Regions from separate parts of the Cellvibrio sp. 25HG11W-0 genome, predicted to be linked through region 4. Evidence: predicted binding sites of a transcription regulator. Region 4 holds the regulator's gene; each other region holds the start of a gene.
What was found. The regulator FNR, encoded in region 4, switches genes on or off when oxygen is low (the NO sensors DNR and NnrR bind a similar motif). The targets are predictions, from matches to a motif close to TTGATNNNNATCAA.

Region 1 (7,810 bases), 2.0 Mb from region 4:
GTTGAAAGCTATACCGCTGCAGACACCACCTTCGGCTCAGACTTGCGCGATAAAGCGATTATCTTAAAAGTGTTAGTGGGCTTAGATCGTTGGAGTGATGCGCAGGGTTTAGCAGACGAAATTTCCGGTTACATGTCAGGTGATCAATGGTATAGCACTCAGTCTGTTGCTTATGGGTTGTTGTCGCTTGCACAATTTAGTGGCAATGAAAAAAATGCGACCGACAAAATTGCCAGCTTTTATTATAAGTTTGGCAGCGAAGCTAAAGTTGCTGAGACACTGAGTAAAGCTATTTTCACGCGTGATTTGACCGTGCCGGAGGATAAGGGTGAAAAATTCAAACTGAAAAATACCTCAGAGCGCCGCTTGTTTTTAACTTTGGCGGTGCAGGGGGTGCCGCAGCACGGCGAAGAGCAGGCCGTCAGTCAAGGTTTGGATTTGAATGTTCTTTATACCGACGCCGAGGGTAAAACACTCGATGTTGAGCGCTTAGTGCAGGGCACGGATATTAGTGCGCGCGTGACTGTGACCAATACCAGCGGCTTGCAATTAAAAAATCTTGCGTTGAGCCACATGGTGCCTTCAGGTTGGGAAATTCATAACGATCGCATGAGTAGCGCTAGCCGTGCGGGTGGCAGTTATGATTTCCAAGATATACGCGACGATAGAATCAACACCTATTTCGATTTAATGCCTGGGCAAAGCCGTGAGATTAAAATTCAACTGAATGCCGCCTATTTAGGTAAGTTTTATTTGCCGTCAATCACCGTTGAGGCCATGTACGATGCCTCTAAGCGCGCGGTGGTTAAAGGCACTTGGGTGGAAGTTGTAAAAAAATAAATGCTTAAAGTGTGGCTGCGTAAACCACTTGTCATTGGAGTACTGGTGATAAGTGTTATTTTGGGCATCGTCTTCTGGCGATGCCTGCCTTCTCCGCTGTTCGACAGTCCCTACTCGGCGATCTTAGTCGATCGTCACGGCGAACTTTTGGGTGCAAAAATTGCGCTCGACCAACAGTGGCGTTTTCCAGAGGCAGAAACGGTGCCCGCTAAATTTCGTCTTGCGGCAACTACCTTCGAAGACAAACGCTTTTATCTTCACCCAGGGGTTGATCCACTGGCGCTGGCGCGCGCGTTTTATTTGAATATTAAAAAACAAAAAGTTGTTAGCGGCGGCAGCACTATATCCATGCAGGTTATTCGTTTGGCGCGGCAAAATCCTCCGCGCACTTACTATGAAAAGCTGCTCGAAATGTTGATGACCTTGCGTTTAGAATTGTCGTTTTCAAAAGACGAAATTCTCGCACTCTACGCCTCGCATGCGCCCTTCGGTGGCAATGTGGTGGGTTTGGATGCTGCGGCTTGGCGCTACTTTGGGCGCGATGCACAGCATCTTTCTTGGGCGGAATACTGCACCCTAGCGGTATTGCCAAATAACCCTGCACTGATTCATCTTGGTAGAAATCGCGCTGCATTAAAACGCAAGCGCGACGCACTGCTGGTGCGTTTGCATCAGCGCGGCGCTCTATCGGACATGGACTTACAGCTTGCACAGCTTGAATTGCTGCCAGTAAAGCCTAAGGCAATGCCACGCGATGCAACTCATTTGCTAGAAACGCTGGTGTTGCAGCAGGGCAAACCAGCGCGCTTTGTATCCACGCTTGATAAACAACTTCAGCGAAATGTGAATCGCATTCTGCACCTGCATGCGCGTGCACTGCGCAAACAAGCTATTGGTAACCTTGCAGCAGTTGTGCTTGATAATCGCACCTTTGAAGTGCTTGCTTATATCGGCAATACCGCGCCGAGTTCAGCTGAAGCGGCGGCACCCCATGTAGATTTAATTCAAAGCCCGCGCAGCACCGGCAGTATTCTTAAACCTTTTTTATATACCGCAATGCTAGAAAGCGGCGATATTTTACCCTCTACGCTTGTGAGTGATGTTCCCACCGATTACGGCGGCTATGTGCCGCAGAATTATGACAAAGCCTATCGCGGTGCAATACCCGCGCGCGAAGCCTTGGCGCGCTCGTTAAATATTCCGGCGGTGCGCATGCTTAATCGCTTTGGCGTAAGTCGCTTCTACGATTTTTTGCAGGGCGCGGGTATGTCCACTTTATTTCGCACGCCGACCGACTATGGTTTGACCTTGGTATTGGGCGGTGCAGAGGCCAAACTGTGGGATATAACCTCGCTCTTTGGCAACCTCGCCCATGTTGCGCGCGCGGAAACCAGTGCGCCCATTTATTTTCAAAAACCGAAATTACTTTTAAGTGATAATGCAGCAACACAAAAAATTGCTGAATACTCGCCTGCAAGCGCATGGCTAACACTGAGGGCGCTGGTGGAGGTGAATCGCCCCGGTGTTGAAGGCCACTGGCGCAACTTTTCCAGTTCGCGCCCCATCGCGTGGAAAACCGGAACCAGTTTTGGTTTGCGCGATGCCTGGGCGGTAGGCACAACTAACGGCTATACCGTTGGGCTATGGGCGGGCAATGCCGATGGTGAAGGTAATTCAGCCTTAACCGGTACTGCGACCGCAGCGCCGTCGCTCTTCGATATTTTTAATAGCTTAGAAACGACTGATTGGTTTGAACGGCCAACAGCGGATATGCGATTGGTGAAAGTCTGCAAAAATGACGGCTACCTGGCGTCGGATGCCTGTGTGTCCATGAATCAATGGATTCCTAAAAATAGTCACTTTCAGCAGATATCACCTCACCATCAATTGGTTCACTTAGATCAAGCGGGCCTTTGGCAGGTGCACAGCGGCTGCCAGCCTCTAGACAAAATGCAACACCTCAATTGGTTTGTACTGCCGCCGGGTGAAGCATTTTATTACCGCAAAAATCACCCCGAATATCGCCCGCTGCCGCAATTTCGGCGCGACTGTCAAAAATTGCTTTCCAGTGCGCCCGAGCACAATCCTTTAGAGTTAATTTATCCGCGCGAAGGCAGTCAAATTTATATTCCCACCGACTTAGGTGGCGTGCGTGCAAAAACGGTATTCAATGCGGCGAATGAAAATACCCAAGGAAAAATATTTTGGCACCTCGACAACGAATTTCTCGGCGCCACCGAAACCTTTCATCAATTTGCGCTGGACCTAATTCCCGGCGAGCACCAAATAACCTTGGTGGATGAGCAGGGGAATCGTTTGACGCACCACTTTCGGGTACTGGGAAAGGCGGATAATTGATTGATCACAATTGCTGTTTGTTGGTTATTTCGGAAGTTTGCGAGCAAATACTATTCGCTGAGTGCTTAAGCTAAAAACCCCAGTTTTTCAAGCTGGGGTTTTTTATTTTTAGCCAGCTAATTTTTTGGTGGACTTATATTTGCGTGTTAATAGTATTTAAGTTGCGTCGCTTTGCCCCAAAATATTTTGTAAGAGATGGCGGTGTAAACCAGAATGGTAGGCAGTACGATTAGTGCACCATATAGGATAAACATGAGGGACTCCGAGGCGCTTGCCGCTTGCCAAATATCTAATTGGTTGGGTACTACGTAGGGGAAGAAACTGTAGGCTAAACCGATAAAGCTGAGTAGGAAAATCATTGCCGCTGCAGCGAAGGGAATCCAGCAGCCAAAATCCTGCGGGTAGGGGAAGCCTTTTAAGTAGCGATCTACAATAAAAAATAACACCGCGCAAAACACGGGAATCACCAGTAGCAGCACTATCAGCGGGCTACCAAACCATTTGGCAAAAATGGCAGGGTTAATTAAGGGGTTTACAATGGATACTGCCACAATGCCCAGCGCCATAAGCCAGCCGCATTTGCGCGCCCAGCGCGCGGCGCGCAATTGTAATTCCCCTTCGGTTTTCATGACCAGCCAAGCTGCACCTATAAATGAATAGCCTGCGGTAACACAAATAGCACTGAGGCTTGCAAACAGATAGGCGGCTAAGCTCTGCTCAAACCCCATAACATAGATGCCGAGCATATAGCCTTGCGAGAGCGTTGCGAGGAGCGAGCCCGTTTTAAAAATAGTGTCCCACAGGTTTTTATGATCCTCTGGTGCTTTAGCGCGAAAATCAAAGGCGACACCGCGCAAAATTAATCCAGCAAGCATGATAGTTACGGGTAAATAGAGGTGAAATAAAATCATGCTATGTGCAGCGGGAAATGCAATTAAGAGTAAGCCGATACCCAGCACTAGCCAAGTTTCATTGGCATCCCAAAATGGGCCTATGCTGGCGATCATGGTGTCGCGCTGAGCCTCGGAGTCTTTAGGCAATAAAATACCTACCCCTAAATCATAACCATCAAGTATGGCGTAGATAAAAAATGCCAATCCCATAAGCCCTATAAAAATGATCGGCAACCAAAAATCTTGACCACTGAGCTGTGTAATATCTGTCATGACTTTTCTCCTGGGTTGGTCCTTGGTTGCTGAGTTGCTGGCTGGCTGGCTGACGTTGAATTTTGAGGAACTTGCGCGTTGATCAGTTGCTCTTGTAGGGTTTCGACTTCATCGGCGCGGTCGACCAATACTGATTTTCTCGCCATTAAAAACAGGGTGCGCACATAAGCAAAAAGTAAAAGTGCGTAGAGCGTTAAATAAATACTAAGAGAAATACCTACATTACTCGGCGGAGTTTTGGTGACTGCGTCAGCAGTTTTTAATACGCCAGTAACTAACCAAGGTTGGCGGCCGATTTCGGTCACGTACCAGCCCGCGAGTGTGGCGAGCCAGCCGGAGAAGGTCATGGCTACAAATACTTTTAGTAGCAAGGGTGAAATTTCTTTGGCGCGGCCCTTAAACCCCGAGAACAACTGCCAGCAACCTAGCCAGCTCACCAGCAGCATTAAAACGCCTAAGCCAACCATGATGCGAAAGCCGTAAAACAGCGGCTTAACTGGAGGATGAGCATTGGCGAATTCATTGAGGCCTTTCAGTTCGCCATCGAGTTTATGGGTCAGAATTAAACTCGCCGCCTTAGGGATTTCAAGGGCGAAGAGGTTGCTTTGGGTTTTTTCATCAGGTACTGCAAACAATATCAGCGGCGCGCCTTTTTCGGTGTGCCATACCGCTTCCATTGCCGCTATTTTCGCGGGCTGATGCTGCAGCGTATTCAAGCCGTGCATGTCTCCCAATAAAATTTGTAAGGGAATTAACAGCGCGGCTGCAACTACAGCGGTTTTTAGTGCGAGACGCGGTGCGGGTTTGTGATCACCTTTTAATAGCCGATACGCAGACAGCCCTGCAATTAAAAAGGCTGCAGTTAGGCCTGACGCTACCACCATATGTGCAAGGCGATAAGGCATAGAAGGGTTGAAAATAATTGCCCACCAGTCAGTAGGAAAGGCTTTAAGACTATCGCCAACTTGACGCATTTCGAAACCGACGGGTGTTTGCATCCAAGAATTAAGAGCAATAATCCAGAAGGCAGACATACTGGTGCCGACGGCAACCAAAAGTGTTGCAAGCGTATGGATGCGATTAGAAACGCGCTTAATACCAAACAACATAATACCGAGAAAAGTTGCCTCGAGAAAAAAGGCCGTCAGCACTTCATAGCCAAGCAGTGGCCCCGCGATGTTGCCCACGGTTTCCATATAGCCCGGCCAGTTGGTGCCAAATTGAAAGCTCATGGTAATACCGCTGACCACACCCATCGCAAAGGTGAGTGCAAAAATTTTCACCCAAAAACGATAAGCGCGCATCCATACATCATCGCCGCTGCCGTTATAGCGCAGTTTGAAATAAACCAAAAACCAACACATGGCAATGGAGATGGAAGGAAATAAAATATGAAAGGAAATGTTTGCAGCAAATTGAATACGCGAGAGTATGAGTGTATCTATTACGGCGGGTTCGAGCATGGTGTACCTCGATGAAGAAAATAAAAATCCTTCTGGGTTGGTCAATCTTAAATGTGCTGTGCTGCAATGGTGATTGTGAGGAGCCTTGTGCGCGCGACTCATTCAATCTCAGCGAATTCAGCTTACTTCCAATTACTTTGTTGAATCTTTTTTACCACCTAAAAAACGGTCTTTCATATCCAGCACCTTGCCGATATTACTGCCCAGTTTGAGCAGCTTGGAGAGCTTGGCTGAATCTAAGCGTTGAATTTCGGTGGTCCAGAGGGTGAGCATTTCAATCAGTTCATGCATTTCGCGCATGCGCTGTTGTGCATATTCCTCTTCGGCATTGGCTGGTTTTTCGATCAGTAAATTGCGCAGTGTGCTCAGAGTGGGGTCAATTTCACGCTTGCGGCGCTGTTCTATAAGCGTTTTGGCAATGTCCCACACATCGCCAGGTGCCGAGTAAAACTCTTTGCGCTCGCCGGGGCGGTGCTGCAGCTTCACCAACTCCCAAGATATTAATTCTTTTAAACCCATACTCACATTAGAGCGAGATATGCCCAGCGCCTCGGTCATATCGTCTGCACAGAGCGGTTCTTCACTCAATACCAGCAGGGCATACATCTGTCCTACGGTGCGGTTAATACCCCAGCGACTACCCATTTCGCCAAAGTGGAGAATGCAGGATTGGATCATGGGTGTTAGGTTGCTTGGCATTATGTTATTTCCTGGTTTTCAGTATTTACTGAAATTACAGAAATATTTGATATTGGTCAAGGATCAGTTGTATAAAGCTTGTTAATGGTGCGGAGGTAGCTGGGTCACATTGTCTTCAATCGGGGTGGGCTATGGTATTCCAGCATTCTCTTGTTAAGTTTGGGAGAAGAGATTAATTTGTTTGCAGCAATCTTGGTGCTGTAGTCGTTATAGTCTATTTGAGCATCAAAATTTCGGTAAAAAGCCGTTAAAAGGAGAATAAATGAAAGATCAGTTTAGATTTCTGTTGCGCCGTATGGGCGAAATGCTTTGGGTAAAGCCCTTGTTTATTTGTATTCTCTCCATTGCGGTTGCATTTCTGGCAAAAATGGCAGACCAAATGCCTGTGTTTGAGTTAACGCCGGAGGTTTCCTCGGAGTCTGTTGAGACGCTATTGTCGATTATTTCGGCGAGCATGTTGGTGATTGCGGTATTTGCGGTAGGGTCAATGCTCTCGGCGTATCAGTCGGCAAGTAATGCTGCAACGCCACGCTCTTTTTCTTTAGTGATTGCAGATGACGTTTCGCAAAATGCACTATCTACTTTTATTGGCGCCTTTATTTTTAGTATTGTGGCGCAAGTGGCCTTGATGAATGGCTATTACAATAATGCGGGCCGTTTTGCGCTTTTTGTTCTCACCACTACTGTTTTCGCCTTAGTGATTTTTAGTTTTATTCGCTGGGTTGATCGTATTGCCCGCTTGGGTCGCTTGGGTACTGTTATTGAAAAAGTAGAAGCAGTGACCGAGGCCTCTTTGCGCAGGCGATTAAAACAGCCGGTTTTACGCGGTGTAAAAGCTGAAGGTCGTACCGATGGATTGGCGATCTATAGCGCGCACATCGGTTATATCCAGCGCATTGATATTGCCGCCTTGCAGTCCTTGGCGGAAAAAGAAGATTTAAATATTGAAGTGGCGTCACTCCCCGGTAAATTTGCAACACCGGATATGCCCTTGGCATATCTTCGTGCTGCTGCAGATTCAGAAAATACGTTGGTAGATCAAGAGAAAATAAATTGTGAAAAATTCGCCAACGCTTTTGTTATAGGGAAGAGCAGAACCTTTGATGACGATCCTCGCTTTGGCCTTATAGTACTATCTGAAATAGCAAGTAGAGCGCTATCGCCTGCTGTAAATGACCCAGGTACCGCCATAGGCATTATTGGGTCGTTAGTGCGCTTGCTCGCACCCTGCGCGCAAGCGGGGCGTGATACTAGTGAAGAACCGGAAGTTAGTTTTGATCGTGT
Region 2 (7,810 bases), 2.2 Mb from region 4:
AGCATTATTTTCAGCAGTCAGAACAGCTCGACACGCGCCTGTGGTTTGTCGCCAATCAACAGGCAGCGAGTGGCTTTTTAATACAGGCGCTGCCGCAGCAGCTCAATACCGATCCTGAAACCAATCAAATGCATTGGGAAACGATTACCGCCCTGGCGGGAACTATCACCGATAGCGAGCTGTTAGACATCGCGCACCCTTCGCTCTTATACCGTTTGTTTAACGAGCAGCCGGTGCGCATATTTGACCCCAAAGCCTTACACTTTGCCTGTAGTTGTTCGCGCGAGCGCAGCGCCAGCGCGCTGGTGACAATTGGGTTGCAAGAGGTCGAAGAATTGTTATTAGAAAAAGGCAGCATTGATATCGACTGTCAGTTCTGTAACCAGCACTATCATTTCGATGCCGCTGAAGTGCGCAAATTACTGGGTGGCGATGTATTACATTAAGTGATATCGCTATCCCAAAGAAGCCGGCCCAGTGCCGGCTTCTTTGCTTTTGGGTAGTGGTGATGCGTTAAAGCTGTTTCCAGTTGGCCACGGCGGGGTGAAAAAAGCCGCATTCGCGATAGGCGCGTTCGATGGTGCCCGCTTTCTCCATAATGGCGATACCTTTATTGAGCGCGTTAAAAAACGCTTCCCCTTGGGGATGTTTACGGCTCACGGGCCAATGGCGGCTACCCGCTATAGTGACCTTAATACCTTTGATAGGTACCAATTCGATACCCTCTACCAGAATGTGCATATCGGGGGTGTTTTCAAAGGGCGCCAAGGTGAGGTCTACCCGTTTCGCTTTAAGCATGCGCGCCATATTGACCCAGTTGGGGGTGTAGAGAATACGCTCAAACCCAAGGTTGATGAGTGTTTGGCGGTCAGGCTTCCACTGGCGGCTGGTAACTACACGCAGTTTGCGCAGGTCAATCAATTCTGTACTGGCAAGTGCTTGGGTATTTTGTGGCGTGGTGTAGAGCCCCGCTTCAAATTGTCCTTTTTTAATTATCGCGGGCGTAATGAAAAGCTCTGCGCTCAGGTCTATTAAATCTTGATGCCAAACGGTTCCCACGGTGGAGATAGTTCTGCCCTCCATGACATTGCGAATACTGCGAAAGTAATTGACCTCTCTCACAAGGCGCAGTGGCCTGTCAAAGCCGCCTAATAGCAGCGCTTGCTGCAGTAGCACCAGTTCAATGACATCGCGACGCGCATAGGGGCCGGAATATTGAGTGATCTCAGTCACTTGGCGCGATCCCATAAAGGCGATGTAATCCCGGTGAATATCACCCACAATCCCAATGGGGGTGGGTTCAAGGGTTGGTTCCTCGGCGCACACGGGCTTTGCTATAAGGCTTAGCAGTAAAAATAGGATAGAAAACAATCGTTGCGCGCGCAGATACAGCAGCATAGTTAAACTATCGCTCGTAGGATGATGGGGTGTACAAAAAGCGCAGTATCAAGCAGGGCGGATTGAATACTAAAACGGATTTTGCATGCTATTTAAATGGCTGCAGGCCTAGGTTAACGTGTGGTTAGCGCCATTGATCGGCTGTTTAGGCCTTTGTAGGGCATTTTGGTGTGATTTTGCGTGCGCGTCTAGTCGTGTCTGGAATGTGGGCGAGAGTTATTTAATACACCGGTTGGCCGCGATACATGCGCTGGGATTTTGGCGGGGTACTCGGTGTACCGGTTATCAGCGGTTCGCTGCGCAGGCTTGGTGCTGCAGGTGCATCTTCCAGCAGTGTTTGGCCGCGATACATTTTTACCAACTGCTTTTTGATGTCTTGAGCAGGCGAGCTCTCTGCCGATACGTCTGCAGATGGCGTTTGCAGCAGCAGGCTCCAAGGCTCACCTGCGAGAAAGAGCAATTCTTTGATAAGCGCTTTACAGATGTTGTCGGCACTGTAGTGGTAGTCGGCTAGCTCCTTTAGCACCTCGGGGTTCGCCATTTTTATGCTGGGCTTCAAGTTTGAATCCACGCGCCGGCGAATCTCGTACACCAAATCAACCATGGGTTTAGTGTATTGCATGCTAGTGACTCCTCAATTTCTTAGAACCTAAGTAGAGCAATAAATAGACCAATGGTCACTTTAGGTGTATATCGCGGTTATTGGCGTTTAAATAGATGCTAAAGCGGTGCTTTTGCGGTGCTGAATTGGTGCGCGAGTTCCGCATTGGTGCAGCGAGTGCTTTGATTAAGCAAAGCGCCCGCTGCAGTAGGCGTTAAATAGTGTGAGAGTGGAGAGAAGGTAGGCTAGCGAATAAGCGACGCTTAGCGCAGCAGGTGGTCCATTTCCCGCGATGGCTGACCGCAGAGGTTTTCACCGATAATCTGTGCTGGCACGCCCGCCACACTGGTGCGCGCGGGGACATCTTTAAGTACCACACTGCCCGCGCCTATTCGTGCGCATTCACCAATCTCAATATTGCCGAGAATCTTAGCGCCTGCACCTATGAGTACACCTTTGCGCACCTTGGGGTGGCGATCGCCCGCCTCTTTGCCGGTACCGCCAAGAGTGACGGATTGCATGATAGATACATTGTCTTCTACCACGGCGGTTTCGCCGATGACGATGCCGGTGGCGTGATCGAACATAATACCTTGGCCGAGACGCGCGGCGGGGTGAATATCGACCGCAAACACGGCAGAAATACGATTTTGCAAAAACAGGGCGAGTGAGTTGCGCCCCTGACGCCAGAGCCAGTTTGCCACGCGATAGGATTGCAGCGCATGAAAGCCTTTGAAAAAGAGCAGGGGCGTAACCAGCGAGCAGCAGGCGGAGTCGCGCTCGCTAACCGCGAGCAAATCGGCGCGCACGGCTTGGGCAATACTGGGGTCAGCGGTAAAAGCCTGTTCAATCACTTCGCGTACTGAAATAGCCGGTAGCGCAGGGCTGTCGAGCTTATTGGCAAGGTGAAAGCTGAGCGCAGCTTCAAAGTTGTCATGGTTGAGAATGGTCGAGTAGAGGAAGCTGGCCAGCACTGGCTCGCACTCCGCTTGTTTGCGCGTTTGTAGGCGAATGGTTTCCCACAGGCTATCGAGCAATAGGGCAGGAGCGGAGGCGTTCATAAGCATTTCTCTACAGAAGATTCATAATGTGTAGTGACCATTATGAGGGCTTGAATGAATAATTCTACCCTTAGGCTTGAGTTTGTCGTCTAGTAAATCACCAAGGGTGGTTCTTGCAGGGCTGCCAATTGTTCGCGCAGCTCTAAAATATGCTCACCCCAATAGCGTTCAGTGTTAAACCAAGGAAAGTGACGCGGGAAGGCCGGGTCGCTCCAGCGCCGCGCTAACCAAGCACTGTAATGCATGATACGCAGGCTGCGCAGCGCTTCAATTAAGCCCAGTTCGGCCAGATCAAAATCGCAAAATTCGCGATAGCCCTCCAAGACTTCACTCAATTGCAGCGTTTGCTGTTCGCGTTCGCCCGACAGTAGCATCCACAAATCCTGAATAGCGGGGCCATTGCGCGCATCGTCAAAGTCGACGAAGTGTGGAATGTCATGGCGCCACAAAATATTGCCCGGATGACAGTCGCCATGCAGGCGAATGGGGGTGTAGTCGATGCGTGCGAACACCGCTTCGCAGCGCTGCAATATGTCTGCACCGAGGGTGCGATAGGATTCGCGCAGACTATTGGGAATAAAATCTCCTGCCATTAAAAACTCATAGGAATCGCGCCCAAAGGTGTGAATATTGAGCGGCGGTCTATGGTTAAACAAGCGTGCTTGGCCGAGGGCGTGAATGCGCCCAAGGGTGCGCCCGAGGGAGAGCAGAGCATCAAAGTCATCGAGATTAGGCGCATGGCCGCCTTGGCGTTCATAGAGCGCGAAGCGGAAACCGCCAAAAGTGCGCAGGGATTGCGCCTGCTCATCCAGCATGGGCGGCACTACCGAAATTTCTAAATCTTTGAGCGCCTGAGTGAACTCGTGCTCTTCAATAATTTGTGCATCGCTCCAGCGCTCGGGACGATAAAACTTGGCGATTAGTGGCACAGCGGCTTCTATGCCCACTTGGTATACACGGTTTTCACAATAACCTTAACGCCATTGTACATGTATGTCGGTAACTAATTGTTAATTAGAGTTTTTAATTAAACAAAAAGTCGTATATGTATACATAACTATTCAGGGGAAATGTGTACAAATTTGGGCTGGGGAGTAGATTGGTAGTGAGTTAGTACTTGGCGCCAAACAAACACCATAAAACCTGAAGAGCCAAATCTAGATAAGCCTCAAAAATGTAACCTCAAAAGCCACTCATGAGCTATTAAACGCCATGAGTGACAGTATTATTCAAGATCCCGATTTTTCACAAAAATCTGTATGGCTATATCCAAGCGAGAGGTGCGTCACCCTGATTTTGCAAGCATTTGAAATTACGCTGGGATCTTGAGGAGATCCAACCCAAAGAAATATATTGATGCAGCAATGGCGATAGTTTCTTCGTCTAAAAATGCGTTACGTAGAGTATTACGGCATGATTTGGTATTTCAGTTGGAGTTACGTTTAGCCGATGAACTGACCCCGCAGTAGTATTTAACATTACCGCAGAAACTTTGCTGCCGCATGGTGTTACTGAAACTGTGTCTTCAGTGCTGATTGCGCACTATCAAAGCCATTCCAAATTAAACGTGGACTTCCAGACTCTAGTGGACACGCCTAAGTCAACAACCTTGAGCGGGTAGTGCAATCCAATCACTATTACACTACCTGCTCAAAATCTACCCCCAAACATTACCGACTAAATTACCTTGGAGTAACGAATTGTTGATGCGTTATTAAGATACTCATCAAACACCATACAAATTCTCCGAATAAGCAACCGCCCCGCATTGAGAACTTCAATTCCATCATCATTTATCGTGAGTAACCCATCATCAATCATTGGCTTTAATTGCGATAATTCTTTAGCAAAATGAGTGCGCACATCCCGGCAAAATGCACCATCAACAGCAGCAAAATTCAAATTGAAATGACAAATTAATTGATTAATTACAAACTGCCGCAAAAGATCTTCGCTGGTTAATTCAATACCTTTAATAAAAGGAATTGCACCCGAGTCAATCGATTTTTGATAATGTTCAACGCGCTTAGCATTTTGTATATAGACATTGCCGAATGCGCTAATCGCAGAAGCTCCAAAAGAGAGCAAATCGCAATCGCCATGAGTGGAGTAGCCCTGAAAATTTCGTTGTAACTTTCCTGCTCTTTGTGCTTGTACCAAACTATCATCCGGTTTTGCGAAATGATCCATGCCAACATAAATATATCCAGCGCCCTGTAACCGCTCTATCGCCATATACAGGAGTTCAAGTTTTTGCTCTGCTGAGGGAAGATCACGCTCGTTAATTAATTCCTGGCTCTTAAAAAGATGCGGCATATGGGCATAATTAAATAATGACAAGCGGTCGGGAGAAAGTTCTATCACTCTATTTAATGTTTCGCCGACACTGCTCAAAGTTTGCATTGGCAGGCCATAAATTAAATCCATACTGATCGAATGATATTTTTGTTGTCTCAGCGCCTTTACCAAGGCACTGACTTCCTCAGCACTATTGTAACGATTTACTGCTTTTTGAACGCTTGAATTAAAATCCTGCACACCCATACTGACACGGTTAAAGCCGAGCTTACGCAAATGCGCCATAGTATTCGCAGATACGCGCCCTGGATGAATCTCTATAGAGTACTCACCTGCGTCATCATCAAGCAAGGTAAAGCGCTTGCGTGTTGCAGCCATCAGCCAAGACATTTCATCATCACTGATAAAAGTGGGGGTACCACCACCCCAATGTAATTGAGTTACAAGTCGCGCGGAATCAAATAACTCTGACTGCATCGCCATTTCGCGCTCCATACGTTCCAAATAAGGTTGCGCACGGCCTTTGTTGTTAGTAACTACTTTGTTGCATCCACAATAAAAGCAAAGGGTATCGCAAAAAGGAATATGAAAATAAAGCGACAGCGGCCGTCCACTCGCGTTACTCCTCTCAACCGCTGCTTTAAAATTGGCAACAGCAAAACTTTCACTAAATTGTGGCGCAGTAGGATATGACGTGTAACGCGGCCCGGTTAAGTCATATTGCTTAATAAGTTCGGAATTCCATTCAAGTGCAGCTTGAAAATAAGCCATAAAATAACCTTGATATCTGATAACTCTAGTGCAGAGCCATTTGTGAAAATTTGCTTTTTGGCATACGGTTTTTATAAATGAAGCGATTGACATATATCAATTTATTGAGCCAACCGGAAAATTGATAATTTGATACGTTAAAATTTTATTGAGTAGCTTAGGCGTGTCCACTAGAATTTTGGATGTCCATTGTGAGGTTTTCAGGGATTATAAAATTCACCTTGTTTACGTAAATAAAACCACCAATTTAATAACACACACACCAGATAAAATACCGCAAAACCCAGCATCGCATATTCCGGTGTAGCGGCTTTGATTTGCTCGCCAAATACCTGCGGTATATAAAACGCCCCATAGCCCGCTACCGCAGAGGTCCAGCCCAGTGCCGGGCCCGCTTGCTCTTTAGGAAAAATATTGGCGATGGAGCAGAAGGTTGAACCATTACCCAGTCCACTTGCGGCAAACAAACCTAAGAACACTAAAAAGAAGGGCGCAAAATACTGCTCAGGGCTGGCGGATTGATAGGCCATGCGCATGTAATAAGCCGCAACTATCGACAAAATAACCATTGCAATCGCACACATTTGTGTGACCAGTGCACCGCCAAATTTGTCAGATACCCAGCCACCTACCGGGCGAATGAGTGCACCAATAAAGGGGGCGATCCACGCGTAAGTCAGAGCGCTTGGGCCACTCGGGTTAAGGGTGTTATGGGTCATCACCCCATCGACAGGTACATGGCTAAAACCAAAAATAACCTGAATAGAGAGAGGGAAGGCCGCTGAAAAACCAATAAATGAGCCAAAGGTCATTACATACAACACACTCATTACCCAAGTGTGCTTGTTGTTAAAAATTTTGTACTGACGATCAAGGCTGGTGCGAATAGATCCGGGCAGCGCTTTGAGTAACATCACCGTAGAAAATAACACCAACACCAGTACCAGCTCTTTGGGAATGCCAAACCCGGAACCATTGACACTGGCAGGCATGATTAGCCACAGCCCCAGAGCTGAGGTTGCAAAGCCAATTAACATCATTGCGATAATGATCGCAAAAGAGCGCGGCGCTCCGCCTGCAAGGTTGGGTGTGACGTCGGCGGTGTTGATGTTGTTCATGCCAAACCAAATTGCAAAGGCGAGGGGGATGAGCAGTAGTAACCACACAAAACCGGCATTTTGAATCCAGGTTTCAGTGCCTGCTGGAATAGCGCCGATCAGCGTGCCGCTTGAAGACTTCAAGATCATTGGGTCGCCGCCCAATACCCCAAAGGCACCAAAGGTCATAAACAGCGGCACCAGTATTTGCATGGTGGTCACGCCAAAATTACCCAAGCCCGCATTTAAACCTAAGGCTAAACCCTGTTGTTTGCGCGGATAAAAAAAGCTGATGTTGGACATAGAGGCCGCAAAATTACCGCCGCCAATGCCCGATAACAGCGCCATTAATTGAAATACCCAAAAGGGTGTGGTCGGATCTTGCAGCGCAAGCCCCGTACCCAGCGCGGGCAGTATGAGTAAACTGGTGGTGAGAAATAGCGTATAGCGCCCGCCGCATAAACGAATAAAAAAGCTGGAGGGAATACGCAAGGTGGCGCCGGTCAAACCCGCAATGGCGCTCAGGCTAAATAAATCGCCTGCGGCATAGGGGAAGCCCAGGTTGAGCATTTGTACGGTGATGA
Region 3 (7,810 bases), 970 kb from region 4:
GGCCACTGCGAATAGTTTGACGAATGGTTTGTGGTTCACCACCGTAAAGCCAAATTTCATCCGTTAAATTAGGTGCACCCACTAACTGATTACCTTTGCCATCAGCACCGTGACATGCAACACAATTAGTAGAGAACAGCTTAGCGCCAGCTTCTGCTTTTTCTGCATCATGCTTAGTACCCGAAAGCGATAACACATACTCAGTAACATCAACTACGCCTTCTTCACCAAGAAGAGTACCCCAAGCAGGCATTGCAGCTTTACGGCCATGAGTAATAGTTTCCAAAATTTTCTCTGGCGTACCACCATAGAGCCAATCTTTGTCAGTTAGGTTGGGGAAGCCGACGTTACCGCCACCATCCGCACCGTGACAAATAGCACAGTTGTTAGAAAAGAGGCGTACACCCATTTTTAAGGCATCAGGATTCTTCGCCAAATCAGCTACCGGCATAGCAGCAAAAGCCCCATAAGTTTCTGAGTAGAGTGCAGCAGCCTCAGCTTGATGGCCACGCAATTCACCCACCGAGGTCCAAGCACCTGAATCTTTCCACTCAATACCTTTATAAAGTCCCAAACCAGGAAAAATAATCAGGTAGCCAGCGGCAAAAACGAATGTCGCTATAAACAAACCAAACCACCAGCGCGGTAATGGGTTGTCATACTCTTCAATACCATCGTAAACATGCCCGGTGGTTTTTGCTTCAGAAGGTTCAGTATCTGACACCGCCACCTTGCGATTAGCCAACAGAATCCACAACAATAACGCTAGGTTAGTGAGGGTGAGGCCGACGATCCAACAGCTCCAAAATAAACTCATAGTTAACTCCGCCCTTCTCGATGATTACTTGGAATCATCTGTCTGCTTATGTTCTTGTTCATCGATAAATGGCAACTTGGCATCTTCTTCAAAGCGCTTTTTAAGCTTGGGCGAAAAAGCCCAAATAGTCACACCGAAGAAGGCAATAGTTACCAATACCGTTGAAATTGCACCCATTGTGCCTACGTCCATTATTAACGCTTCTCTTTGAGCAATAAGCCCAGATTTTGCAAGTAAGCAACGAGTGCATCCATCTCGGTTACACCCTTAACAGCAGCGCCTGCGCCTGCAATATCATCATCGGTATAAGGCACGCCTACAGAGCGCAGTGCGCGCATCTTGTCGGCAGTGTGCTTGCCATCTAACTTGTTGTCATACAAGTGTGGATAAGCAGGCATTATCGACTCAGGCACCACGATACGTGGGTTAAACAGATGCACCTTGTGCCAGTCATCTGAGTAACGGCCACCAACGCGTGCCAAATCAGGACCAGTACGCTTAGAGCCCCAGAGAAAGGGGTGTTCATAAACAGACTCACCTGCCACTGAGTAGTGACCATAGCGCTCGACCTCTGCACGCAGTGGACGAACCATCTGCGTGTGGCACACATGGCAACCTTCACGTATATAGATGTCGCGCCCTTCCAATTGCACAGCATTGTGCGGCTTCAAACCAGCGATCGGCTCTGTAGTTTCCTTTAAGAAAAACTGCGGAACGATTTCCACCAAGCCGCCGAAACTAATGGCAACGACCATCAATACGGTCATCAAGCCAATATTCTTTTCTACAATTTCATGACCTTTCATGACTTTCCCCTTATACCGCCGAAGCCTGAGTGGTTGGCGCTGCTTCGAGCGACTCGGTTTGATTTGCACCCTTCACCGTGCGGTAGGTGTTGTAAGCCATGACAAGCATGCCAGACAAAAAGAGCAGGCCACCAATCATACGCACAAAATAACCGCCCTTACTGAAGCTAACCGATTCAATGAAGCTATAAGTTAATGAACCATCGGGGTTAAACGCACGCCACATCAAACCCTGCGTAATACCGTTAACCCACATAGCTACTACGTAAAGTACGGTACCTACTGTCGCCAACCAGAAGTGTAGATTGATCAATTTGATGCTGAACATATCTTTGCGACCAAACAGAATGGGCAACATGTGGTAAGTAGCACCGATAGAAATCATCGCCACCCAGCCCAGAGCGCCAGAGTGAACATGACCTACGGTCCAATCAGTGTTGTGCGATAAGGCATTCACATTTTTGATAGCCATCATGGGGCCTTCAAACGTAGACATGCCGTAGAAAGAGAGAGAAACCACCAAGAAGCGCAATACCGGATCGGTGCGCAATTTATGCCAAGCACCTGACAAGGTCATAATACCGTTGATCATACCGCCCCAGCTGGGTGCCAACAGAATCAACGACATTACCATGCCCAACGACTGAGTCCAGTCCGGTAAAGCTGAGTAGTGCAAATGGTGTGAGCCAGCCCAGATATACAAAGAAATCAGCGCCCAGAAGTGAACAATAGACAGCTGATAGGAGTAGACCGGACGACCCGCTTGCTTAGGCACAAAATAATACATCATGCCAAGGAAGCCAGCAGTCAAAAAGAAACCTACAGCATTATGACCATACCACCACTGCACCATGGCATCGGCAGCACCTGCATAGGCAGAATAAGATTTGAATAGCGTTACAGGCACTGCGGCACTGTTGACGATGTGCAACACGGCTACTGTGACAATAAAGCCACCGTAAAACCAGTTGGCAACATAAATATGAGAGGTTTTACGCTTAACGATGGTGCCAAAAAACACTATGGCGTAAGCAATCCAAACCACCGCGAGCAATATATCAATTGGCCACTCAAGCTCTGCATATTCTTTTGTGGTAGTCATACCCAACGGCAAAGTTATGGCCGCCAGCAATATGACCGTCTGCCAACCCCAAAACACAAAAGGTATTAACCAGCCACCAAACAAACGAACCTGACAGGTGCGTTGCACTACATAGAATGAAGTGGCCATAAGGGCACATCCGCCAAATGCAAATATAACTGCATTGGTGTGCAGAGGGCGCAAACGACCAAAACTGGTGTAAGGCTGTAACAGATCATTAAGGCCAGGCCAAACCAATTCAGAGGCAATAAATACCCCCATCGCCATCCCAAAAATGCCCCAGACAATTGTCATAATGGCAAATTTACGCACTACATCGAAGTCGTAAACTGGTGGATCACCAGCTACTGTCGCATGACTACCCATAGGACTTTCCTATTACTTGATGAAAAATGAAGACCAATGACACAGACACTATGGCACTAAGGCATTAACCCTATTAAAGGTGCGGCATTTTGCCTGAAGCAGACGGCTTTGTCTCTTTCTGATAATACCCAGCTTGATATTTATCAATAAATTTATGCTGCTTTGACTAGTTGCTAAGCAATTACGCCTAACGACTCGCGTTACTTTAACAATACGAGCTTCACAGTCTAGTCAGTGATGGGAGATTTGCCGTCACAATTAACACTCAATGCAAGGATTGAGGTGCTGCTGCGGGAGCGCTGAGTGCGCCCCCACTCGAGTATTAACGTAATTTACGGCCTTTGTTAGCTGCAATACGCATACGCAAGGCATTTAGTTTAATAAAACCTTCTGCATCCTTTTGATTGTAAGCACCGGCGTCATCTTCAAAGGTAGCCACTTTTTCATCAAACAAACTATCGTCTGAACGGCGGCCCACAACGTGTACGGCACCCTTATAAAGTTTTACACGCACATCGCCATTCACGTAGGTTTGCGATTCGTCGATCATGGTTTGCATCATCAAACGCTCAGGACTCCACCAGAAGCCGTTGTAAATCATCTCGGCATACTTAGGCATTATGCTGTCTTTCAAATGCGCAACTTCGCGATCCAAGGTGATAGATTCGATAGCTCGGTGCGCACGCATCATAATGGTGCCACCAGGAGTTTCATAGCAGCCGCGCGACTTCATACCGACATAACGGTTTTCAACGATATCCAAACGACCCACACCATTATCACCGCCTACTTTGTTCAAATAGGTCAATACGGTTGCAGGAGACATTTTCTCGCCATTAATAGCGACGATATCGCCCTTCTCATAAGTAAGGTCGAGGTAGGTCGCCACATCGGGTGCAGCTTCGGGCGATACACTCCAGCGCCACATGTCATCTTCTGCTTCAGTCCATGGATTCTCCAACACACCACCCTCATAGGAAATGTGTAGCAAATTGGCATCCATAGAATAAGGAGACTTCTTCTTTTTGTTGAAATCAACTGGGATATTATGCTGCTCGCAATAGCTCATCAGCGTCTCGCGCGAGGTCAAATCCCACTCGCGCCAAGGTGCAATTACCTTGATACCGGGCTTAAGTGCGTAGGCACCCAATTCGAAACGCACTTGGTCATTGCCCTTACCCGTAGCGCCATGAGAAATAGCATCAGCACCTACTTCGTTGGCAATCTCAATGAGTCGCTTAGCAATCAAAGGGCGCGCAATTGAAGTGCCGAGCAGGTATTCACCCTCATAAATAGTATTGGCGCGAAACATAGGGAACACATAATCACGCACGAATTCTTCACGTAAATCATCAATATAAATTTGCTTAACGCCCAAGGCTTCAGCCTTGGCGCGCGCTGGTTCAACTTCTTCGCCCTGACCTATGTCAGCTGTAAAGGTCACCACTTCGCAGTTGTAATTCTCTTGCAGCCATTTCACGATAACTGAAGTATCTAAACCACCGGAGTAAGCTAGAACGACTTTTTTGATTGATGACATAGGGGGCTCCCGCCATTGCACTAAAAGGATTGAGAAAATAGATTTTTGAGTAGAGGTACTGGACGCAGAGGTTGAAAAATGCTCGGCGCATCCTCCGCTATGATTCACCGTAGGTGAGGCCAGCAGGTACTTGGGCGCGGAATTGTACTCGTAAGCGGCACAAATTCCCACACCCAAAATGGCTATTGTCCAAAGAGAAAGCAAATAAGTTCGCTGCTAAAGCCCCCATTGATGCCCCAATTCTTGTACATAAGCAGCTAATTGCAACAGCAGTTGTTGCTGCGCAGGCGATGTGCCCTCAGCAGACTGCAACACGGCCAAACGCTGCTGAAACTCAGGCAGAATAAGGCCTGCTCCCGCGCTACTGTCACTAAGACGAGACCGAACAAACTCGCGCCAACGCAATTGCTCTTGAGGATTCAAGCTGGCGGGGAAATTACGCGCGCGATAGCGGAACAGAAGCTCGGGTAAACGCGCATCACTGAAGTCAAACGACTGAGATGCAAGTGCCTCAGGGCTTGCACGACGCACCTGCTGCATGAGCTTTTTATCCTGATCATTTAAAAAGCCGCTGTAGAGCATCTGCTCAGGATCTGTGCGCTCGGCAAAATTAGATTCGCTATAAAGCGCATAGAGCTTCGCCTGCAACGCTTGGTGCTCGCTCACACTCAGGTTCGCTAGGCGCTGCCAGTGACGCTCCGCGAGCGAGCGATCTAAATTCAACCGCGCCGCCGTTGCATCATCGAGCATATTGGGCGGTAGTATCATGGGGGTTTTATTGAGGTGTATTTCTTTCAGCGCCAAGCGCTCCACACCCTCAGGCAAATCTTCGGTGCGCGTATAAAGGCGTGTGCGCAATTCCTCGACCGATAACTGCAGCAGCGGCTCAGGATCAACAAAAAGATTGTAGGCAATGACCGAATTTTTGTTACTCGGGTGAATTGCTAAGGGCAGCACCAAGGCTGCATTGCCCTGCTCTCCCGCAAAACGCGAAGAAATATGGAGCAGAGGTTTATGACCACCAATATCGATCATGGCACCGGCGCAGCGTTTATCGCGTAGCTTAAAGGCGTAATCGTATAATTTTGGCTGCTTCGTTTTAATCAAACGTGCCATGGCGATGGTGGCATAGACATCAGAGAGCGCATCATGCGCCGCCTCGTGCGCAAGATTGTTAGCCGCGGTTAACATCTCCAACCTAAAGCAGGGTCGCCCATCCTCATAGTTAGGCCACTCAATACCCTCGGGGCGCAGAGCGCGGGTCATGCGCACCACATCAATAATATCCCAGCGAGAATTGCCATTGCGCCACTCGCGCTCATAGGGGTCATAAAAATTGCGATAGAGAGCAAAACGCGTAACTTCATCATCAAAGCGAATTGAGTTGTAGCCCACACCGCAAGTGCCTGGTCGCGCTAACTCTGCATGGATTTTAGCGATAAACTCGCGCTCGGGGATTCCCCGTTCCAACGCCTGCTGTGGCAACAACCCCGTGACCAAACAGGCCTCAGGTTTAGGCAGGCAATCTGCAGCTGGCTGGCAATAGATCATCAGCGGTTCGCCAATGACATTCAAATTTTCATCAGTACGCACCCCTGCAAACTGTGAAGGCCGATCTTGAGCGGGCACCTCACCCCAAGTCTCGTAGTCGTGCCAATAGAGCGTAACGGGTACATCATTTTTCATCAGATAATCTCTCACGAACAACTTTTAAACAAATTCTCATTGGCAACTTCCTAATTTTGGGGGAAACCCCAAAAGAAGCGCCTGCCCACTGTATCACTTAGTCTTTGCTTTCCCCTATACTGCCGCCATACCCCTAAACCCGAGCACACAGCTCACATAATTTTATTTTATATGGAGCCACCATGAGCGATTTAGACAGCTTGTTTGCCAGCAATAAACAATGGGCCGAAAAAATTAAAGAGCAAGACCCATCGTTTTTTTCCAACCTCGCACAACAACAAACACCCGAGTACTTATGGATCGGCTGCTCCGACAGCCGCGTACCCGCCAATCAAATAGTCGACTTAGCGCCGGGCGAGCTATTCGTACATCGCAATGTAGCCAATGTAGTGATTCATACCGACATGAACTGCATGACCGTACTTAACTTTGCGGTCGAATTCTTAAAAGTAAAACACGTCATAGTCACCGGCCACTACGGTTGTGGCGGTGTAAAAGCAGCACTGGAAAACCGTAAACTCGGCTTAATTGATTACTGGTTGCGCAACATTCGCGATGTCTACTACAACAACAAAGAGATCATGGACCAAATCAGCGACCCCGATGCGCGCATTGATCGCCTGTGCGAACTCAATGTGATGCAACAAATGAACAATGTAGCGCGCACCAACATTATTCAAAATGCCTGGGCACGCGGCCAAGAACTCAGCGTTCACGGTTGGATTTACGATATCCACGACGGAATTATTCGCAAGCTGATGGAGCCAATTTGCTCAACCGAGCAATTACCAGAGCAATATCGCCTTTATTAAGTCACCTAATCAACCCTAGCAACTGCATCGCAGTAACTAGGTTAACGAACACTGCCCTAATGGCCTCATTGGGGCACCCGTTCACCCAATTACCCTATTACTCTATTCACCAAGCTTCCCCGCTCACCCAGTTACCATAAGCGCACAACTCTGGCGCGCGCCACACAGTCAGCCTCTAGGCTGAATCATAACCTCATATAGCTGGTCCGTTTTAACGGCGCCAATCCAGCAGCCAAGACCTCCGCATCCATTGGTAAAGCTACACCCAGACAAGCACTGCACGATTATTAACAAGCTGCGTCATAAAAATAACTCTCTGAACAAACCCATTTCATCAACTATAGTTTTCTCTAAGCAACCATAGTTTTCTCAAAGCAACCATAGTTTTCTCAAAGAACTCCAATAAGTAAGCTGCGCTTGAATAGCACCATCCACCCAAACTTACGTTCTACAACTTGAAAACGCGAGAATATTTTCGCGAGATGATGACCAAACTTCCGTGCGACTAAAGACAGCATCCAAGGATTTCTGCTTTCGATGACCAAACTTAAACTTCTCGCAAAAGCCCGCCAAGCCTGCCCACAATGGATTAGGCGGCTTACTAGTTTAGGCAACTTAAGCGTGGGACTCACTACTTTTTGCATAGCCATTGCCCTTATTGAACTCGGCTTAGATCACGAA
Region 4 (7,810 bases):
TTAACTGTTTGATACTCTTGCACCAATACCTGCTGAATTAGCGCGTTGGTCGGCGCGCTAATCCTACGCTCCTGTTCTGGAGGCAATACAATTTGCGCAGGAAAGTTCACCCCTATCGATGGCAATTGAGTCGCTAAGGCCATCAATTCAACACCCAAGTTTTTACTGTGTTGATCAGAAATACTAAATGCTACAGGTGTTTGTGCAAACGCAATAGACGAGAAAATAGCGGCAGCAAAACAACCGCCTCTAATAAACAATAAGGACATAACAACCTCAAACAGATTTACTGCACTTTTTAATAACACCAACGCAAAAAAATACATTCAGCATTGGCAAATCCCACATTCGATCCAAAGATAAACCTGCGCATAAATTAAGCGCAAATATCCATAGCAACCATAAATGGGGTAAAAATAACCAGAGGGAAATTAAGCAGTCAATACAGGAGGGGCGCGCAATTGAGGACGCCAACAAACAATACGGTCATTGGGTAACGCAGAATAAATAAAAGCCCTAGACTGAGAAGGTAGGGATAAAAGACATACAACAAAAATGGCGGTACAGATAGCAATTAAATCAAGATGAACCAAAATATCTTTATGTAACTGCACGTAGTCGTTATACACATCAACATGAGGTGCACGCTGATGGCTAGCGAGATCGTCTCCCTCCAGCAAATCCATAGAAACTGCAAGACTCGCTACACCAGTCGTGTCTGTCATAACATAATGGCGGTGCACTCCTGTACATAAAGAGAGTAGCCACACCACCATCGTCAGCAATATTATCTTTTTCAGGCAAGTAGATAAAAACATACGTATGCACAACGCTTCAAAAAAATTTAATGCATTAATGTAACGACATATTATTAAGGCAGAATTAAATTGGGCATCGATTAAACAGAACGCATAGCAACTAACAAGAAAGGAAATACGATACGAATAACTTTTAAAAAACCTTCAGGCAATAAAAAACCGCAGCAGGTAACTGCGGCGGTTTTTTATTCGCTACACGTAGCCGTAATACAGGATTAAACGCCTGTTACATTTTCAGCCTGTGGGCCTTTTTGACCTGGCTTAACATCGAATTCTACTTTTTGGCCTTCAGCCAAGGTTTTGAAACCTGCACCTGTAATAGCGCTGTAGTGTACAAATACGTCTTCACCCGCTTCGCTCGCGATGAAACCAAAACCTTTAGACTCGTTAAACCATTTAACGGTACCAGTACTTCTAGCCATAATAAACCTCGATGCTCTGTGCAATAAAAAATAATATTTGAAAACTCCAGTATGGAGCCTGCTGGCGGATTCAGATGTTACTTATGAAAAAACAAAACGAGGTGCTAATAGAAAAACTGCTAGAACAACGCGGTGACTTACCATAAATAATGCTGCGGACTTACCAGCGAAAACAATATATTCCCCCGTTCAGCTCCTGTAAAGGCTTAATTTTACCCCTTAGTATTAACAGCATGTAAATCGGCGAGTTAGCTTACACTCTGAATCAAACTCTGAATTACATAGCACTATCGTAACCCCTCACGACTTAAGACGACAAAGTGATCGTTATTTCGTCGGCCTCAATTCAAAGGGGTAATCCATTTTTTGCAGAGATTGCGCTAAGGTAAATTCAATTTTAGCGGGAATCTGACTGACTTCTAATGCAATACGTGGACGCCCAAAATAGTGACTTAAGCGCGCAGGGCGACTGATTTGCGTTCCATCCGCCGCCAGAGCTTTAATATCGACCAAATCAGATAAATCACCCTCAGCACTGAAGATTAAATTGCCCTCTTCCCAACGAATCAGCGCCAACTGCATTTTATCGCCACCCCAGGTCATACCAAATCGAAAAGGTATAGAGAAACTGTAAGTATCGACAGCAGCATTAAAACGCAGATGTCCACGCGCAAGACTGATAGAGTCAACATCACTTACATCCGCACGCAACTGCATGTCACCACTTAACCAAGGCTGCTCTTCATTTGGCTGAAAAAGACCGTTAACGAAATAACCTAATGGCTCAAAGGCAATGCCGGCGCTATAGGCGAGCGGATGAGCAACGCCCGCATTATCAACCACCTCATCGATAAATAACTGCGCTGCACCCAATTTTCTCGCCAAGGGTAATAAACTATCTGCCACAAATACACGAGCGTTCAATGACAAACCAAAATGTTTGTCCACATCAAGACTATCTACCGCCACAACACTAGGCCCAAGTGGCAAGACGTAGTTAGGCTCTCGATAGTTAAAGGTTACTTGTGGCGCGGCAGCTTTCTTCAGCGCAGTTAGCTGCTCAGTTGTAAAAGCACCCAGAGAGGACTCCTCCATGAGGAATTCTTTATTTGCAGGCTCTATTTGAGTGAGTTGGAAATTGTAGCTAGACGGCTCTAGCGCGCGCGCCAGTATAATTTCTACCGCCGCCGGGTTACCGCGATAATTAACACTGGCGGATTTAGCGGACGAGAAGAATACATCCGATCGAGTAGATCCCGAGGTCGCTAGCACTTGACCAGCAGTATTTAAGCCATTGACCTGCAAGAGCGCCGTGGTGTTGCCTGAATACTCATAACGCAGGCTATTAGGAGCTGAACTCATAAACTTCAAACGCACGCCTTGCGCTTCGATAACCTTGCCCGCAAATGGCGCCTCGACCCTAATGCGCTCAAATGTCAGCGGCAAATTGTAATCTAGGCTGCCCACTATGGTGCCGATAGATGTTAGATCTACGTTTTTAGGGAGAATTATTTTTTTACTCCCGGTAATAGAGATGTAGGTTTCCGCCTCTCCATTTTCAAAGTTTGCCCCTTTGTATACGAGATTTATAGGTGCTGCTTCGTGAAGCTCGTCGGGGCCACACAGGGAGGTAACCAAGAGAGAATTGCCCGATTTATCGAGCACATCCTTAATGCGCAGCTCTATAGCAGCAGACTCTTCACCTAAGTTAGGCAGGTTAAATGCCTGCACATTCAAGTCCAACTCCATACCTTTTTCAGTGAGTTCAAGGCTGTTCATCGCCACACCAAAGGGGCCCGCTGTAACCTGCGCCCGAAATGCACTATTAAGTTGAGCCACTTCTTCGTAAGGAGGAAAATTTGCTGCCTGCAACTCAACAAAAGTATGCGGGCTTTCTTCTAACTGCTCATCTCCATTAGCCTCCTGCCCTGCAGGTAATGAAAAACTTCTAGAAAAAAAGGATGCGACTAAGGATTGAAGCTCTTGAGAAAGGTTTTCATCAAAGCGTAATGCGAAACGCAGCTGCCCCGTTGATTGGCTCAAGCGCACACGCTTATACAGCGCGAGAGCCTCTGGCCAATCTTGTGCGATTCGCTCCTGTGTCTCCGCCAAGGTCTCATTCATGCTCGCCTCGGTGGTATTGATAAATTCCTTATCTGCGCTGGCAAGAACTGCACTGAACTCAACACCCAAGGGGGCAGCAACTGGGATGAGCCCCAAGTAAAGCCCACTAACCTGCTCTAATCTGGCTTTATCTGCGGTCACTGGCTGCAGCAACAAGCCCGCCACACCGTTCATGGCTGTTGCCGCTAACGCCGACTCTTGAGGTGCAAAGATCGCAAAAGAAACCATTTGCCTGCGGCTAAGCGACTGCCATTGCGTCAAATCTTTGACTGCGCTCGCCCCAGATTTCAATCGAGCTTGCAGGCGCTCAACCTGCGCGGCTGGACCCACAATAATTCGAGAGGAACTAATAAGTGCTGTTTCTTGCGGCAGCTTTTCACAGCTAGCCGCATCAATTCGACTAAAGCTTAGACCTGTGGCTGTCTCCTCTTCTATGTGATAACGCTGCTTAAACCATTCTCGGAATTGCTTCGGCGTAAATTGCCCATCAAGCACCCACAGCAACTGAGGCGGTTGTTTTTGCTGCCCTTGGGGTTCCTGCAAATAAGCCCCCCCCCAGAGATGTGTTATCTCTGTGCGCACATTAATGCCTGCTTGCTCTAGACTGCCAAGCAAATCTTTACCTACTCCTGGCAGGCTGGCCAAATCAGCACTGGCCAGCAATCGAGTATTTAACTGGGCCATATCAACGTGACCGAGCGCCAAGAGCTCTTTGCTCGCCAAGGCTGACACCAATTGCTCTTGTTCTGGCCCCAAATCTGACTGCTGCCATATTGGGCGAGTAACCCAAATCAATACACCTATTAATACAAAAATTAACGCTATAGCGCCCATCTTCAAATAAGCAAAATAAGGCGTGGACATGAATGTATCTTGCACAAAGTCATCATCTTCGTGCTTAGACTCATCAAAATCATTTCGAACGTCTGTGTTTGAGGAAGCCGTCACTTCAACGTCTGAACGAGCTTTAGCGGTAGTAACCGTGTCTGCAATTTCGCTTTTTACAGCATCTTTAGTGACACGCAATACCGCTCCTGCTTTTGCGAAAGCGCCATACCACTGCTTAGCAAGTGCCAGAGATTCCACCTTCTTAATGACCAAAGGGTGCCCTGTAAAAAAACGCTGCGCTACGGTATCGGGCGTTTGCTTTAATAACTGCGCCAAATTGGTAACGACTTCTTCTCGTTCAAAGCCGGTGCGCAATTCACCACTAAAAATCAATTTATACATTCTGCTCTCTTTATTATTGTAAAACTTGCTTGTCACCAATCAGTAATACCGAACCAACATCAACCTATAAGCCGAGTAAAATTGGAATGAAAATTTGATACGAGAAAATACAGCAATTAAGGATACCCTCAAAACCATACCTCAACGACCATACTTCAGCGCCGAGGAATAGCTTGAACCTAAAGATAAAGCGCCAGCGCGACAAATAACAGGAGAACTATCAGTACTATAAAGATTTGGACGGCGGAAAGTCAAAACTGTTTAGCGCTTTTTCTTATTTCATCTCTTTGATTAACTTAAACTTTTCCAACTTTCCCTCACCTATTAAGCGCATTGGTCAGCATTATAAGCACCTCCATTGACACCGAGAATCAGGTGCGACCGAAATAGCAGTAAAGGTAATCTTTGCCTCTAATATTCCCAAGACAAAATCAACTATTTACCCCCATGGCCAAAGCTGTAACAATCAGGGCCATATTTAAGTGCGTACTTAGCGGCACATTTTAGAGGCTCATATTATGACCATTGCCCATACCACGGTTAAAACCCAAGATGCCAGTTGCCCGCACGACAAAAAAGTAAACTGTAGCAATTGCAGATTAAACACCATCTGCCTGCCCATCAGCCTCCATTTGGAGGATATCGATAAGCTCAACAAGATAGTTCAACGCGGCAAACCGCTACAAAAAGGTGACCACCTCTACTCAGCCAACGAACCTTTTCAGTCGGTATATGCCATTCGCTCAGGTGCGGTTAAAGCAATTAACCTAAGCGAAAATGGCGATGAACAAATCACCGGATTTTATCTTCCTGGCGAGGTGGTAGGCATGGATGGCTTAGCAGATAACCGCTACATTAATTCCGTCATAGCACTTGAAACCTCATCCGTATGTGAGATCCCCTTTGATAGAATGGAAGAGTTGAGCCTGCAAATCCCCAACTTGCAACGCCATTTTTTCCAGCTCATGAGCCGTGAAATCAATCAAGACCAGCAAATTATTACGCTCTTGAGCAAAAGCAGCGCCGAAGAGCGTATAGCAGCTCTATTGCTCAGCATTTCCGCACGTAACAGTCGCCGTCAGCTAGCAGCCAATGCCTTTCGTTTACCTATGTCACGTACCGATATAGGCAATCATTTAGGACTTACGATAGAAACCGTGAGCCGAATTTTCACGCGTTTGCAAAAGCAGACGATCCTACAGGTTGATAAAAAAGAAATCTTCATCAAAGACATGGATCAGTTGCGCCAAATTGCCAATGGTAAACCTCAGTGCTAAAGCGCTTCATTCAATATCTCGCCCTCCAATTAAGTTCAGGTATTTATGACTCTATCTATGCTACAAAAAACACTTAATGCATTTGATCAAGAAAATCTACAAGACCCAAACCAAGAGCCCTTTGAAGGAAAAATGATCGCCAAGGAGTGGCTTTATGCGCAACGCATGAGTCATCATCTTGCACAATTTTGTCCAACAGCTTCAGACCTACTGCAACTCGCTGCGCGCAGCCAACATATTTGCCGTTGGAAAATTCCACGCAGCAACTACCCCATGGACCGTCAGGGCTATAAAAAATGGCGGTTGGATTTAGCTGCATTTCATGGCGAGCAAGCTGGCAATATTATGGCAGCTCAGGGGTATGGTGAAGAGGACGTACTACGTGTTAAGGATTTACTCCTCAAGCGCAGTCTCAAGCGCGATAACGAAGTTCAAACTCTTGAAGATGTTATCTGCCTTGTGTTTATTGAATTCTACCTAAAAGATTTTGCCAATAAGCATACGGAAGAAAAACTCATCGATATCATTCGCAAAACTTGGAACAAAATGTCTGCGGATGGCCACACAGCAGCCTTAAAATTACCGCTCTCTGATGCCATGCTTGCACTTGTAGGTAAAGCACTTAAGGGCGACTAGACCACATTCATCACCTAGCCCACATCGAACCCCAATATATAGCCACCACAAAAAGGAAGCACCCATGTATATGCTTTTAAAACACATTCATTTAACTTTTGTTGCCCTAGCACTTTTAACATTTGTCGTGCGCGGCATTTGGATGTTTATAAACTCCAGTATGCTCGACAAGAAAATAGTGCGCATTGCTCCGCATATCATCAATACCATTATGCTGCTAAGCGGCATTATCTTAGCGGTCCATTTGCACCTCTCACCCGGCAACCAACCCTGGCTTTTGGCCAAAATAATTGGTTTAGTGGTCTATATTGTCCTTGGAGTAGCCGCATTTAAGCTCCCCAGTCCTCTCGCACGCAAAATTCTCTGGGTGGATGCACTCATAGTCTTTGCCTATATCGTGAGTGTTGCTATTACCAAGAGTCCCATGGGATTCCTAAACTAGCCCAGCCAAACTGCCAGCCGTCAATAAAAACTGATAGCTGGCAACCGATTAGCGCACAAAACTTGAAATATTGATAAAACTTGCCCACACTGGGGCTGTGTCTTTAACAACACTATAGAAGTTCTCCCTTCTCATAACTTTAATAAATGGCGAGCCCCTATGCGATCAATTATTTACGCCCTACTGCTGTTAAGCCTATCTCAAGCCAGCTTTAGCTGTGATGAGGCCTGTAAACGCGAAAAAGCAGAGACCGCAAACAACATCAAGTTTGCCAGTTATCTCAACGCCAAATACTGCAAATCGACTGCGCAAGACTTTATTTTACGCGGGTCCAAAAGCCTTAAAACTTACCGCGAGACACAGCTGGTACAAACTGCTCATCGCGGCGGAGCCAAAAATATTCGCAACTATGTTACCCAGCGTAAAGACTGGCTGGAAGAGTGCAATAACTATTTAAAGCTTACTGATCAAGGTTATATCTTCCGCACTAAAGAAACGTCCGAAAAGATACTAAAGACGATGGATGAGGTTGCAATAGAACTGAAAAATATCATGTTGCGACGCCCCGTTGCAGATGAAGTACTGAGCGTTGTCACCCAACCTGCAACTGATAAATTCGACCAGCTATTCAAGCTCGTTGATGACCACTATCTAGAATTGCAGCGCCGCGGATTAATGTAAGCAACAAACATAAAAAAACCGCTGTAGCCATTGGCTACAGCGGTTTTTTTATGTTTCATTACGACGATTTTTTTAGCGACAACACCGATCGTTGCGGCTTGTCTGCACGCTCTGCAAATTGACGAGCAAGCTCCTCGCGTTCGCGTATTGCCACGGACTTAGCATCTTGCGCACTGCTCG

Region 1: the regulator FNR is predicted to act here: its motif matches at 6,573-6,586, upstream of AC0KUT_RS17915 (GbsR/MarR family transcriptional regulator).
Region 2: the regulator FNR is predicted to act here: its motif matches at 6,216-6,229, upstream of hemN (oxygen-independent coproporphyrinogen III oxidase).
Region 3: the regulator FNR is predicted to act here: its motif matches at 3,225-3,238, upstream of ccoN (cytochrome-c oxidase, cbb3-type subunit I).

Annotation. Positions count from the first base shown of each region.
Region 1 covers NZ_CM174230.1:4,265,832-4,273,641, reverse strand. The annotation lists gene AC0KUT_RS17935 (alpha-2-macroglobulin family protein) at 1-840, shown strand, start outside; gene pbpC (penicillin-binding protein 1C) at 841-3,198, shown strand; gene AC0KUT_RS17925 (cytochrome d ubiquinol oxidase subunit II) at 3,345-4,364, opposite strand; gene AC0KUT_RS17920 (cytochrome ubiquinol oxidase subunit I) at 4,361-5,827, opposite strand; gene AC0KUT_RS17915 (GbsR/MarR family transcriptional regulator) at 5,960-6,526, opposite strand; gene AC0KUT_RS17910 (DUF2254 domain-containing protein) at 6,789-7,810, shown strand, end outside.
Region 2 covers NZ_CM174230.1:4,462,114-4,469,923, reverse strand. The annotation lists gene hslO (Hsp33 family molecular chaperone HslO) at 1-446, shown strand, start outside; gene AC0KUT_RS18805 (type 2 periplasmic-binding domain-containing protein) at 514-1,398, opposite strand; gene AC0KUT_RS18800 (hypothetical protein) at 1,619-2,020, opposite strand; gene cysE (serine O-acetyltransferase) at 2,263-3,060, opposite strand; partial or broken gene AC0KUT_RS18790 (serine/threonine protein kinase) at 3,150-4,025, opposite strand; gene hemN (oxygen-independent coproporphyrinogen III oxidase) at 4,738-6,129, opposite strand; gene AC0KUT_RS18780 (MFS transporter) at 6,330-7,810, opposite strand, start outside.
Region 3 covers NZ_CM174230.1:3,221,055-3,228,864, forward strand. The annotation lists gene ccoP (cytochrome-c oxidase, cbb3-type subunit III) at 1-817, opposite strand, end outside; gene AC0KUT_RS13470 (cbb3-type cytochrome oxidase subunit 3) at 842-1,009, opposite strand; gene ccoO (cytochrome-c oxidase, cbb3-type subunit II) at 1,012-1,623, opposite strand; gene ccoN (cytochrome-c oxidase, cbb3-type subunit I) at 1,634-3,091, opposite strand; gene AC0KUT_RS13485 (argininosuccinate synthase) at 3,414-4,631, opposite strand; gene sbcB (exodeoxyribonuclease I) at 4,848-6,317, opposite strand; gene can (carbonate dehydratase) at 6,500-7,129, shown strand; gene AC0KUT_RS13500 (PAS domain S-box protein) at 7,667-7,810, shown strand, end outside.
Region 4 covers NZ_CM174230.1:2,250,707-2,258,516, reverse strand. The annotation lists gene AC0KUT_RS09445 (efflux RND transporter periplasmic adaptor subunit) at 1-269, opposite strand, end outside; gene AC0KUT_RS09440 (hypothetical protein) at 432-818, opposite strand; gene AC0KUT_RS09435 (cold-shock protein) at 1,034-1,240, opposite strand; gene AC0KUT_RS09430 (hypothetical protein) at 1,568-4,594, opposite strand; gene fnr (fumarate/nitrate reduction transcriptional regulator Fnr) at 5,113-5,871, shown strand; gene AC0KUT_RS09420 (DUF4202 domain-containing protein) at 5,917-6,507, shown strand; gene AC0KUT_RS09415 (SirB2 family protein) at 6,572-6,949, shown strand; gene AC0KUT_RS09410 (hypothetical protein) at 7,109-7,630, shown strand; gene AC0KUT_RS09405 (hypothetical protein) at 7,689-7,810, opposite strand, start outside.